DNA from 2 places in the Aureibacillus halotolerans genome. Region 1 is predicted to be linked to the other one. Evidence: a T-box and tRNA genes for the amino acid it is inferred to sense, from the RefSeq annotation. Region 1 holds a T-box; the other holds one or more tRNA genes.

Region 1 (5,383 bases):
TGTGTGCTTGATAGAGTCCGTGCATGCCAACGACATAGCTCTTCTCATCTTGGGCTTGGTCACTTTTGTACGTGAATGTGACACCTTCTTTATGTTTAGCAGCCTTCTTCACAGAAAAAAAGTGACCAATCTCTAGCAATACACTATTCATTTGAGCAGCTTTTTGACGAATGACATTAGACGCTTCTGGCTCTAACACGCCTGAGATGACTGGCCGATTTAATTTAATAATGCCTGCCTTCTCAGAAGCGATGGCTTGAATCGTATGTCCTAAAATCGCCTCATGATCAAGGCCAACCGTCGTAATGATCGAGAGGATTGGATCGACGACATTGGTCATATCGAGTCGACCGCCAAGCCCTGTTTCAACGAGAAGGACATCCACAGCGCCTTCGTCCGCCATCCACATAAAAAATACGAGCGCAAGCATTTCATATTCTGTTGGCTCGCCAATATCCTCCCAGTTTAAACGGCTCGCCAATGCTTCACCCTCTGCCACGATGTCGGCAAACGTATCTTCCTCAATTGGGAGATGGTTTATGGAAAGCTGATCCAGATAATGCGAAAGCGCTGGAGAGGTCATAGCTCCAACGCGATATCCCGACGCCATCAATACACTGGAAAGCATCCGTAATGTGGAGCCCTTTCCGTTCGTTCCTGCAATATGAATAACAGGTAACGCACGCTCAGGATGCCCTGCTTCCGCAAGCAAGCGTTCCATTCGAGCCAGCCCAGGCTTAATGCCAAAGGCTGCTCGATTCTTCAGTACTTGATAGGCTTCTTCGTAGGTCATTTCTGCTCCTGCAGCTCTTCTAGACGCCGAGCAACGGTTTCCCGTTTTTCTTTGTAATCAACCGCTTTTTGTCGTTCTTCTTCGACGACCTGTGCAGGGGCTTTGCTGACAAAGCGTTCATTCGCCAGTTTTTTCTCTACACGATCGACTTCCGCATCAAGCTTCTTAAGCTCAGCCTTCATTCGTTCCACTTCCGCTTCAATGTCAACCAGTCCTGCTAGTGGCAGATAAAGCTCAACACCTGAAAGAACGGACGTCATTGCTTTGTCTGGTGACGTTAAATCTGGGTCAATCGTCAACTGATCAGTTTGACAGAAGCGCTCTATATACTGTTTTTGTGCCTCAAGCTGCTTAGCGATGGCTTCATTTTTCGGTTTGATCAATAGCTCAATCGGCTTCGACATTGGAGCGTTCACTTCTGCACGGCTGTTACGTACAGATCGAATAATCTCAACAATGCGGCGCATTTGTTCGTTGCCCTCTTCATCTGAGAATGCCGAATCTGCTTTTGGCCATTCAGCAAGCACGAGAGAATCACCTTTGTGAGGCAAATGCTGCCAAATTTCTTCGGTAATAAACGGCATAAACGGATGAAGCAAGCGCATCGTTTGATCAAGAACATGAGCGAGTACGGAACGTGCCTGCTTCTTCGCCGCTTCATCTTCTCCGTACAACGGCAGCTTCGCCATTTCGATATACCAATCGCACACGTCGTCCCAAATAAAGTTGTAAAGCGTTCTTCCAGCTTCACCAAATTCATATTTCTCAAGGTTTCTCGTCACGTGTTCGATTGTCTGGTTTAGACGATCAAGAATCCAGCGGTCGGCAAGTGTTGGCGCCTGTGTTAGATCAATGTCATCATACGTCATGCCTTCCATGTTCATCATCGCAAAACGTGACGCATTCCAAATCTTATTGGCAAAGTTCCACGTCGATTCGACCTTCTCCATTGAGAAGCGTAAATCCTGTCCAGGCGTTCCCCCTGTGGATAAGAAATAGCGAAGAGAATCTGCTCCATACTGATCAATGACATCCATTGGGTCAATCCCATTGCCAATCGATTTGCTCATTTTGCGCCCTTGCTCATCACGGACGAGACCGTGAAGCAACACATCGTCAAATGGACGTGTCTCCGTAAACTCAACACTTTGGAAAATCATTCGAGCCACCCAAAAGAAAATAATATCGTACCCTGTAATCAATACGTTGTTTGGAAAATAACGCTTGAAGTCTTCAGAGGACGTGTCTGGCCAGCCTAATGTAGAAAATGGCCATAGCGCCGAAGAGAACCACGTATCAAGTACATCCGTATCTTGTGTCCATTGACTTTCATCCTCTGGCGGCGTTTCACCAACGTATAGCTCGTTTGTTTCATTGTGATACCAGGCAGGAATTTGATGCCCCCACCAAAGCTGACGTGAAATACACCAATCGCGAATGTTTTCAATCCAGCGCATGTACGTGCCTTCAAAACGTTCAGGAACGAAGCTTACCTTCTTGTCTTCATCTTGTTGCAGGTCAATTGCCTGTTTTGCGAGTGGCTCCATTTTCACAAACCACTGGGTGGACAAATACGGCTCAACGACTGCGCCACTGCGCTCTGAATGACCAACGGAATGCAAATGGTCCTCTATTTTAAAGAGAACGCCTGATTCTTGCATATCACGAACGATGTTTTTACGGCATTCAAAGCGATCCTGTCCATCATACACGCCCGCGTTTTCATTCATCGTGCCATCCTCATGCATAACGAGAACACGAGGAAGCTGATGACGGTTTCCAACTTCAAAATCATTCGGATCATGGGCTGGTGTGATTTTAACAGCTCCCGAACCAAACTCTGGATCCACGTAATCGTCTGCAACAATCGGAATTTCTCGCCCTACAATCGGAAGAATCAACGTTTTGCCGATCAAATGCTGGTAACGTTCGTCTTTTGGATGAACAGCGACTGCGGTGTCCCCGAGCATCGTTTCTGGACGTGTTGTCGCAATCTCAAGAGACCCAGACCCATCTGCTAATGGATAACGCAGATGATAAAAATGGCCGTTCACATCCTTGTACTCTACTTCAATGTCAGATAACGCTGTTTTTGTCGCCGGGTCCCAGTTAATGATGTATTCCCCACGATAAATAAGACCTTTTTCGTATAGAGACACAAACACTTTATTAACGGCTTGAGACAATCCTTTGTCTAAAGTGAAGCGCTCCCTTGAATAATCAAGCCCCAAACCAAGCTTCGCCCATTGTTCGCGAATAAAAGCAGCGTACTCTTCCTTCCAATCCATTGTTCGCTGTAAAAAGGCTTCACGCCCAAGATCATATCGGCTTGTGCCTTCCTTTTTCAGCTGCTCTTCTACCTTCGCCTGCGTGGCAATACCCGCATGGTCCATTCCTGGTAACCAGAGGGCATCATAACCCTGCATTCGTTTGAAACGCGTCAATAAATCCTGTAGCGTCGTGTCCCATGCATGGCCAAGGTGCAGCTTTCCCGTCACATTGGGAGGTGGAATAACGATCGTATACGGTTCTTTATTTGAAGACGGGTCGGCTTTAAAATACTCATTTTCAATCCAGTGAGCATACCATTTTTGTTCAACACCTTTTGGATCGTACTTTTTCGGCAATTCTTTTTCCTGTGTCATTTTATGGCCTCCATTCATAATCTAGCTTTAGAAAAACAAAAAAACCCCTATCTCCATAAAAGGACGACAGAAGTTGTTCGCGGTACCACCTTTATTCGCAGCTTCTACATGAATCGCTGCGCACTTAAGGCCAGATAACGGTCGGTTGCCGGCTTCTTCTACACACTGTTCAAAGAAGCAGCTCGAGGACGACATTCAAAAAGTGGTGTTTGAGCGCTCGCAGCCAATGACGCTCTTCTCTTAAAAACAACCGCCTCTTTTACTCTTTCCTGTCATAGCTTTGCTCTATTATATGTAATATGTATAGAAGGGGTCAAGTGTCTGTTCATAAAATGCTCGACATAATCAAATCGTTAGGCTTATCAGTAATAGAAGGAGTGGACTTCATGAAACGACACTCACGTTACCGCATGCCCCCTTGGGTGCGAAAATGCTGCTTTGTTCTCGAAGCATGTATTACCCCGCTCGTTATTTTTCAGCTACTTCGCACATTGCTGTTTCCAACGCCGCTCGATATTTTGCTGCTCGGTTTGCTGATTGGCTTACTGCTTGCCTTTCATCTTGAATTGCTTTAATTCTCACTTGCATGTTCTCAGCACTCCCGTTATGATGTCTCCATAGCTTGCAAAGGAGACTGACACTTGTGAATGCCACTTCGTATACCTTTCTTTCATCCTTTTACAATAAGTTCACCGACCGAACGGATCAACGGCACTTGCAGACGATGCAAGAGCTTCTTGATCTTTTTTCTGTCGATCCCTCTACTATGTCGATCGTACAGATTGCCGGCTCCTGCGGAAAAGGCTCAACGGCTCATTATATATCAGCAATGCTGACTGCCGCCAATGTCTCACATGGTCTCTTTACTGGTCCTCATTTAGAAGCTTATGAAGAACGTATTCAAATCAATGGTACGCCAATCGCTTCTGAGGATTTCGATGCACTCCTCTTACGGATTAAAACAAAGCTTGACGAGCACCCGATTGAAAACGCAGGGCATATGCATATGATGATTTTGGCGGCATTGTTTTGGTACTCAGAGCAAGGGCTCTCACTGATTATCTTTGAAAATGGCGTTGGTGGACGGTCGGATCCATCGAACATTCTCGAGCCAACCATTGCTGTTTTAACAGAAATGACGCTTGACCATGCCGATTTGCTTGGAGGCACGATCCAAGACATTGCCAACGATAAAGCAGCAATTGTTAAGCCTTGTACTAAACAGCTCATTATGAGCATTGAGAACAAAGCCGCGCAAACGACGGTAGTAAACTCGATTAAGAGAGTGCCAATAACACAATTGAATTCGGATTTCTTCGTCCATTGGGAAGGTGACCAACTCCATTACAAAGGACTTTCTCATTCGATTAAAGGCCTTCCGATGATCTCCGCAGCGCTCTACCAAAAAAACAATGCAGCCACAGCATTAGCTGTAATTGAGGCATTGCAGGTCAATGGTGTCTCTATAAACTGGCCGAAAGCAACTTCCGCCCTCGAATGGACAACAATTCCATGTCGATATGAGAAGTTGGCTAGAGATGGCAAAGACATTCTAATTGACGGGGCGCACAACCCATTTGAGCTGCAGGCATTGGTCGCTGCAATGCAGGCCGATTCATTTATGCCAGAGCGAGTTGTCGTGTCGTTTACGAGCGGACGGTCATTGCATGATATGATTCAAAGCCTCTCTCCGATCAATGCCACCTTTGATGTCATTGCTTCACCATTTGTTGAACGCCGCATTTCCTTACAGATGATTTCGACGGAGCTCGATGCAGCGAACATCTCATGGACGTATTATGAAGATATCGATGATTATGTCACCCATCATCTTCCTACGAGTGGGAAAATCCTCATTACGGGGTCACTTTATCTAGCAGGATATATCCGAAAAACATTGGCGCAAAGCGTTGAGACGCTCAATAATTAATGTCTCAACTTTCGC
Region 2 (5,383 bases), on a different contig from region 1:
TGAATATAGGACACGGCTGGTCTGCCAGAACGAACAGATTTCTCCGTATAATCAAAACAAAGATGAGGAAGCTTCACTTGATTTGCTCTCATCCATTGTGTTAACAATTCATCGACCGCATTTTCGCTTGATACATAAGCGTCCACTTCCAATCCATCCAAAGCAGAAAACAACAGCTGAGGGTTTTTATAGAAGGAACCTTCAACGACAGGCGTTTGCGTTGACGAAAGCTGCCGTTGCTGCACAGCCGCTTTGAAGCCTTTTAAACGCATCTCAAGAGAAGCTGTCCCATCCGTCACTGGCGTTAGATAGGCAACACGTTCAATTTTTTTATCAAGAAAGTAATTTACGGCCAGCTTTGCCGCCTCAAAATTGTCTGTATAAACCCCTGGAATCGGAAGCCCTGGCAAATGTCGATCAATAAATACGATCGGGAAATTCTCCAAGCTTAAGCGCAGAATTTGCTCATTGTAATGTTGCCCGTTCACAGGCGTAATCAACAGGCCATCCACCTGCTCTTCAACTGCTTTTCGAATAGCATTTGCTTCTTCAACGACGTCATTGTCGTTCATTAAGAGCAGCAACAAGTCTCCCCTTTTGCGCACTTCTTTCTCAACCTGTCTCATCGTTTCTAATCCATAGGTCGCACCAATCCCAGGAACGACCAACCCAATCTTTCTACGTCGAGCAGGTCTTGTGTCCTGAGGTTCATATAAACCGTGCAGCTGATGATCATCATGAAGCACATAGGACCCTTTGCCACGTTTTCGATGAACGACCTGGTGCTGCGCGAGCAAATCTAAGGCACGTTTAGAGGTGATGCGGCTCACATTAAATTCCTCAGCAAGCTCAATCTCCGAAGGCACACGATCCCCTTTTTGGTAATGGCCTTCTTTTATCTTCGTCAAAATATCATTATATATTTGTAAATAAAGCGGTTCTTTAATCATTTTATAAACCCCACTGTACTAAATTCAATCAATCCACTTCGGTTTCTGACACTCCTCATACATCCAAGCAACAATCGCTTTAGCCATCTCAATGAGCCGAACGCGTTCTAATGGAGTTGGAAGACTGCCGAAGCACATTGCTTCATCGATTTCCTGGTACCTTTCAGACACGTCAATTTTTTGTTTAATCATGGATAAAAGCTGATCTCCATCTGTTTGAACGTCTATGATTACAAACGCATATGTGGACTGTTTATACACCTGCTGAAGCGTTTCCACAAGCGGTTCAATGCCTTGTTCCTCAATGCTCTCCCTATCCGCATACGGCCAACCTAGAACAAGTGCTGCATTCTGAGCAAGACCCTGTGCTGCCGTGACAGGAGTTTTAATTAGAAACAAGCGTGGAATGTCCAACACTAACGAGGACGCTGTATCCTCTGTTCGTTCAATCCCATCGACAATAACTTGGAGCGCAGCCGCATAACCTGGCAACTCTCGCGACACGTTCAATGCTGAAAACAAAGGATACGGCATCATCACTTTATGTGACACAGTATGAAAAGCGTTGTGTAGGGACTCCATCGCTTTTGTTTCCGGATGATAAATAATGATCCAAGACGACTCCCCATGTGTAGAAATTAGATCAGATAGTGATTCTTCGCTTGGCAAATGAGGAAAAGCATGAATGGTTGTAGATTGTGAACGTTCTCTTAATTCTATACGCAGTTGTTCTGCGAGCTCTTTTGCCGCTCGTGGCAAATATCCAGCAAGAAGAATCGCATGTTCTTGTGTCGGTTTGCTATCGGTCATGGTTGTCTGCAAATGCATTGAACGAGGGAAGCATAAGATCCCTCGTTAAGTTGCTTGCAGATTCACCTCCAAACATTATGTATTTTTCCAAGGAAAATCAGTTTAAAAACACAATCGCAGCTGCCCCAATCACACCAGCATCTTGATCCAATCCTGAAGGGACTATCGTTGTTTCGCGACCTGATGGACCAAGCGCACGTTCGTTTACAAAGGCTTGGACAGCATCGAATAAAGGAGCACCCACTCTTGTGACCCCGCCACCAATGACAATTTTCTCAGGATCAAGCGTGTTAATTAATGACACACAGCCTACACCAATTTTTTCAAAAATAGTGTCTACAAACGCTTGAAGCTGAGCATCACCTTGCCTTGCTCGTTCAAACACGTCAGCCGCCGTAAGCGTCTCCCCTGTAAGCTTTGAAGCATGCCTCGCGATTCCCGTTCCAGAGGCTATATACTCAAATCCACCTTCCAACTCGCCTTCACGGGCACCGTAGGCGGGGTCGATCACCATATGCCCAATGTCGCCAGCATTCCCACTTTTCCCAGTAATTAACTGACCATTTGCAAAGATTCCGGCACCAATGCCCGTAGAAATCGTCATGTAAATAAAATCATTCGCATCCTGTGCTGCACCAACCCATTTTTCAGCTAATGTTGCTGCACTTGCATCGTTCTCAAGCGAAATCGGTATGGAAAAATGTTTCTCCAATTGTTTGGTGACTTGAATGCCTTTCCATGAAGGCAAATTTGGCGGCGATGTCACTGATCCTTCTTTCGAATTAAGTGGCCCTGGTGCACCAATACCAATGCCAGCACAACCATCTTCTGTTATGCTACACTGCTGTAACAACAGTTTTAATTCTTCCGCCATGCGATCAATCATCTCGTATGGTGGTAGGCTGAGATCCGTTGGAATAACCTTCTTGCCAATTAATACACCGTTTTCATTCACTAGCCCAATCGCTGTTTTTGTACCCCCGATGTCAATCCCTGCTGCAACCTTCATCACTCTCATCCTTCCCAAATGCAATACAGTCTGCATTCATTTTACCAAAACAAATAGGAATGATCTATCGATTGTTCATTTGTATATTTTCGCTAGCTGCTCCGCACACTTCTTGAAAAGGGGGTTCTTTTCAATGAAGCTAACCGAAACGGAACAGGTACAGCTTAGCAAGGCGATTGACTCATTAAACGTTGGTTTAGATGCACTTATCGTTTTGTACAATGAGTCCGATGATGAGCAACTCTTTTTTGAACCATCAGAAGCGTTAATTGCAACGTACAATAAAGTCACTTCGACACTTGACCCTACAGTCGTGAATGACCGCCTTGATCGGCTCATGATTGCTATGCTAGAAGCGATGATGCCGACAAAATCATAAAAAACCCTGCAGCATAGGCAACAGAGCTTTCAATCCTTTATTTTCTGAGATTAAAATGGGCGTTCAATTGACCTCTCAACATGTTCTCACGCACATTTTCTTTTGTTTCGGCTTTTTTCTTACGAATCATTTCCTGACGAATTTCAAAAGTCTGAACGCCATCCTCAATCTTGTCTGCAATGTCCATCAATCGTTCCACATCGTCAAAGGAGTACTTACGAAACCCTCGCTTTGTTCGGTCTGGGAATACGAGCTTCCGTTCCTCGTAATAGCGGATTTGCCTCTCCGAAAGACCTGTTAGTTCACTCACGGTACCGATTGAAATCACTTTTCGATCTCGATAAGAGGTAGGCTCTGTATCCAAATCCTCATTCCTCCATTCTCAGGCTTTTTGTAAGTATAACGAAGAGTTTGATAAAAAGGCTACTACATTGTCAGAAAGTCTGACAATGTAAACAAACGGCTACTTATTTATGTAATGAATTATAACGTCATACTGTTGAAAAGTTAACATAAGGGAAGTGCAAGTATTGAATGAATTTGCTTGTCCTGCAAATGCCATGCACAAATGACATTTCCACCATCAAATCAGTAAAAAATGCGCATTTTGTATTGACACCTTTGGACCCTCCATTGTATGATATTACTTGTCGAAACAACGCCAGCATGATCGTCTACTTTAGCTGGAAGAGCCCGACAGATTGATTCCTATATCGTGAGGCGTTAGCTCAGCGGGAGAGCACTTGCTTGACAGGCAAGGGGTCGGGGGTTCAATTCCCTTACGCCTCATCGGAAAGAGCACTTTGTTTGCAAAAACAAAGTGCTCTTTTGCATGCTTTGAATTCGACTAAACGCATCATCCAAACCTCTTGATCACCTTTTCGACATGCGGCATTAGACCACTCTTTTCAAAGATGAGGTTCGTTGGCGTTTTGTCTGGCACCTAACTAATTCGCTCTTCATGATCACGCTTCTGAATTTCTTCTTCCTCTAAATCTTCCTCCCGATCCCTTAATCGATGGGCCAATCTGCTTGACGCGTTAGCTGCAACACTGGCGACTAAGTCATCAAGGAACGTATGGACCCCATGCTCCTGCTTTGTATCAAGCTCCCGAATAATGCCTATTTTCTGTTTGTCCAGGTGGCCGTAGGTTGTCACGGCAATACTTCCATAACCAAACACCGCTCCAAAACCAATCGTTTCATCTACTCCGAATAACCCTTCATCACTTTCCACAATGGACTGAAGTGGTTCTGAAAGCATTTTTTTCTCAGCGAGCTTATCTAATTCGATTCCCACAAGCAATGCGTGTTGAATTTCACGTTTCTCCAAAACCGCTTCAACACTCTCTATACACTCATCAAACGATAAATTCACATTGTATGGAGCTTGCATCTGATACACAATATCCGCAACATCCTTTATTGTGACGCCTCGTTCAATCAAGAGATCCTTCGCCGCCTGCGCGACAACCTTGCTATGCACTCGTTTATTGACTGGCATTAAAAAAATCTCCTCCCTTTCTCATCTGAGTATACCAACGTTGGCTATTTTTGCCTATGGATTAGATTCTTAAAGATGTATGTCAGCATTCGTTTCTTAGTCATCATTTGCTATAATGGAGCAAGAAACGATTGGATAGGAGGAATTATCGTGCGCTTCGGCATTGTTGCTTTCCCCTCAAAAACACTTCAGGACAAAGCAAATTCTTACAGGATGAGGTACGACACTCGTTATTCACATATCCCACCACACGTCACATTAAAGCCTGTATTTGAGTTAGACGAAAAAGATTTTGATCAACTACACAAGCAGATTACTGAGGTGGCAAACAAACACGAGCCTTTTGAAATGAAGGTTTCTAGAGTAGGCACATTTCACCCAGTAAACAATGTTGTCTATTTTAAAATTGAAAGATCAGACAAAATCAATGCTTTGCATGACGAGCTGAATGATGGCACGTTGCACAGAGATGAGGATTATGCGTTTGTTCCGCACATCACGATAGGTCAAGACATGTCAGATGACGAGCTGTTTGATGTGTTTGAGAGATTGAAAATGACCTCTTTTGATTATAATGAAACGATTGATCGTTTTCATCTTTGTTACCAGCTTGAGAACGGTTCATGGACGGTTGCGGAAACCTATCATTTAACCAGCAAAGGCTTGCGTGCCGATGATTGTTAAATGGGCGGCAAATGACTCCATTCGAGACGATGCACACCGTGTCAGAG

The links. The T-box of region 1 lies ahead of EV213_RS13125 (valine--tRNA ligase). A T-box ahead of a tRNA ligase gene usually reads a tRNA of that ligase, here a tRNA-Val.
Region 2: it has a tRNA-Val gene. The T-box ahead of EV213_RS13125 (valine--tRNA ligase) is inferred to sense a tRNA for this amino acid. The anticodon was not compared.

The regions. Positions count from the first base shown of each region.
Region 1 is NZ_SNYJ01000011.1:37,363-42,745, reverse strand. Features, by position in the region: gene EV213_RS13130 (bifunctional folylpolyglutamate synthase/dihydrofolate synthase) at 1-793, opposite strand, end outside; gene EV213_RS13125 (valine--tRNA ligase) at 790-3,438, opposite strand; T-box leader at 3,495-3,723, opposite strand; gene EV213_RS13120 (hypothetical protein) at 3,825-4,013, shown strand; gene EV213_RS13115 (bifunctional folylpolyglutamate synthase/dihydrofolate synthase) at 4,082-5,368, shown strand.
Region 2 is NZ_SNYJ01000002.1:208,572-213,954, reverse strand. Features, by position in the region: gene EV213_RS03205 (GntR family transcriptional regulator) at 1-950, opposite strand, end outside; gene EV213_RS03200 (type I phosphoribosyltransferase) at 975-1,760, opposite strand; gene EV213_RS03195 (ROK family protein) at 1,858-2,769, opposite strand; gene EV213_RS20645 (hypothetical protein) at 2,903-3,148, shown strand; gene EV213_RS03185 (MerR family transcriptional regulator) at 3,186-3,512, opposite strand; tRNA gene EV213_RS03180 (tRNA-Val) at 3,866-3,937, shown strand; gene EV213_RS03175 (phosphatidylglycerophosphatase A family protein) at 4,092-4,652, opposite strand; gene EV213_RS03170 (YjcG family protein) at 4,803-5,336, shown strand; gene EV213_RS03165 (GNAT family N-acetyltransferase) at 5,326-5,383, shown strand, end outside.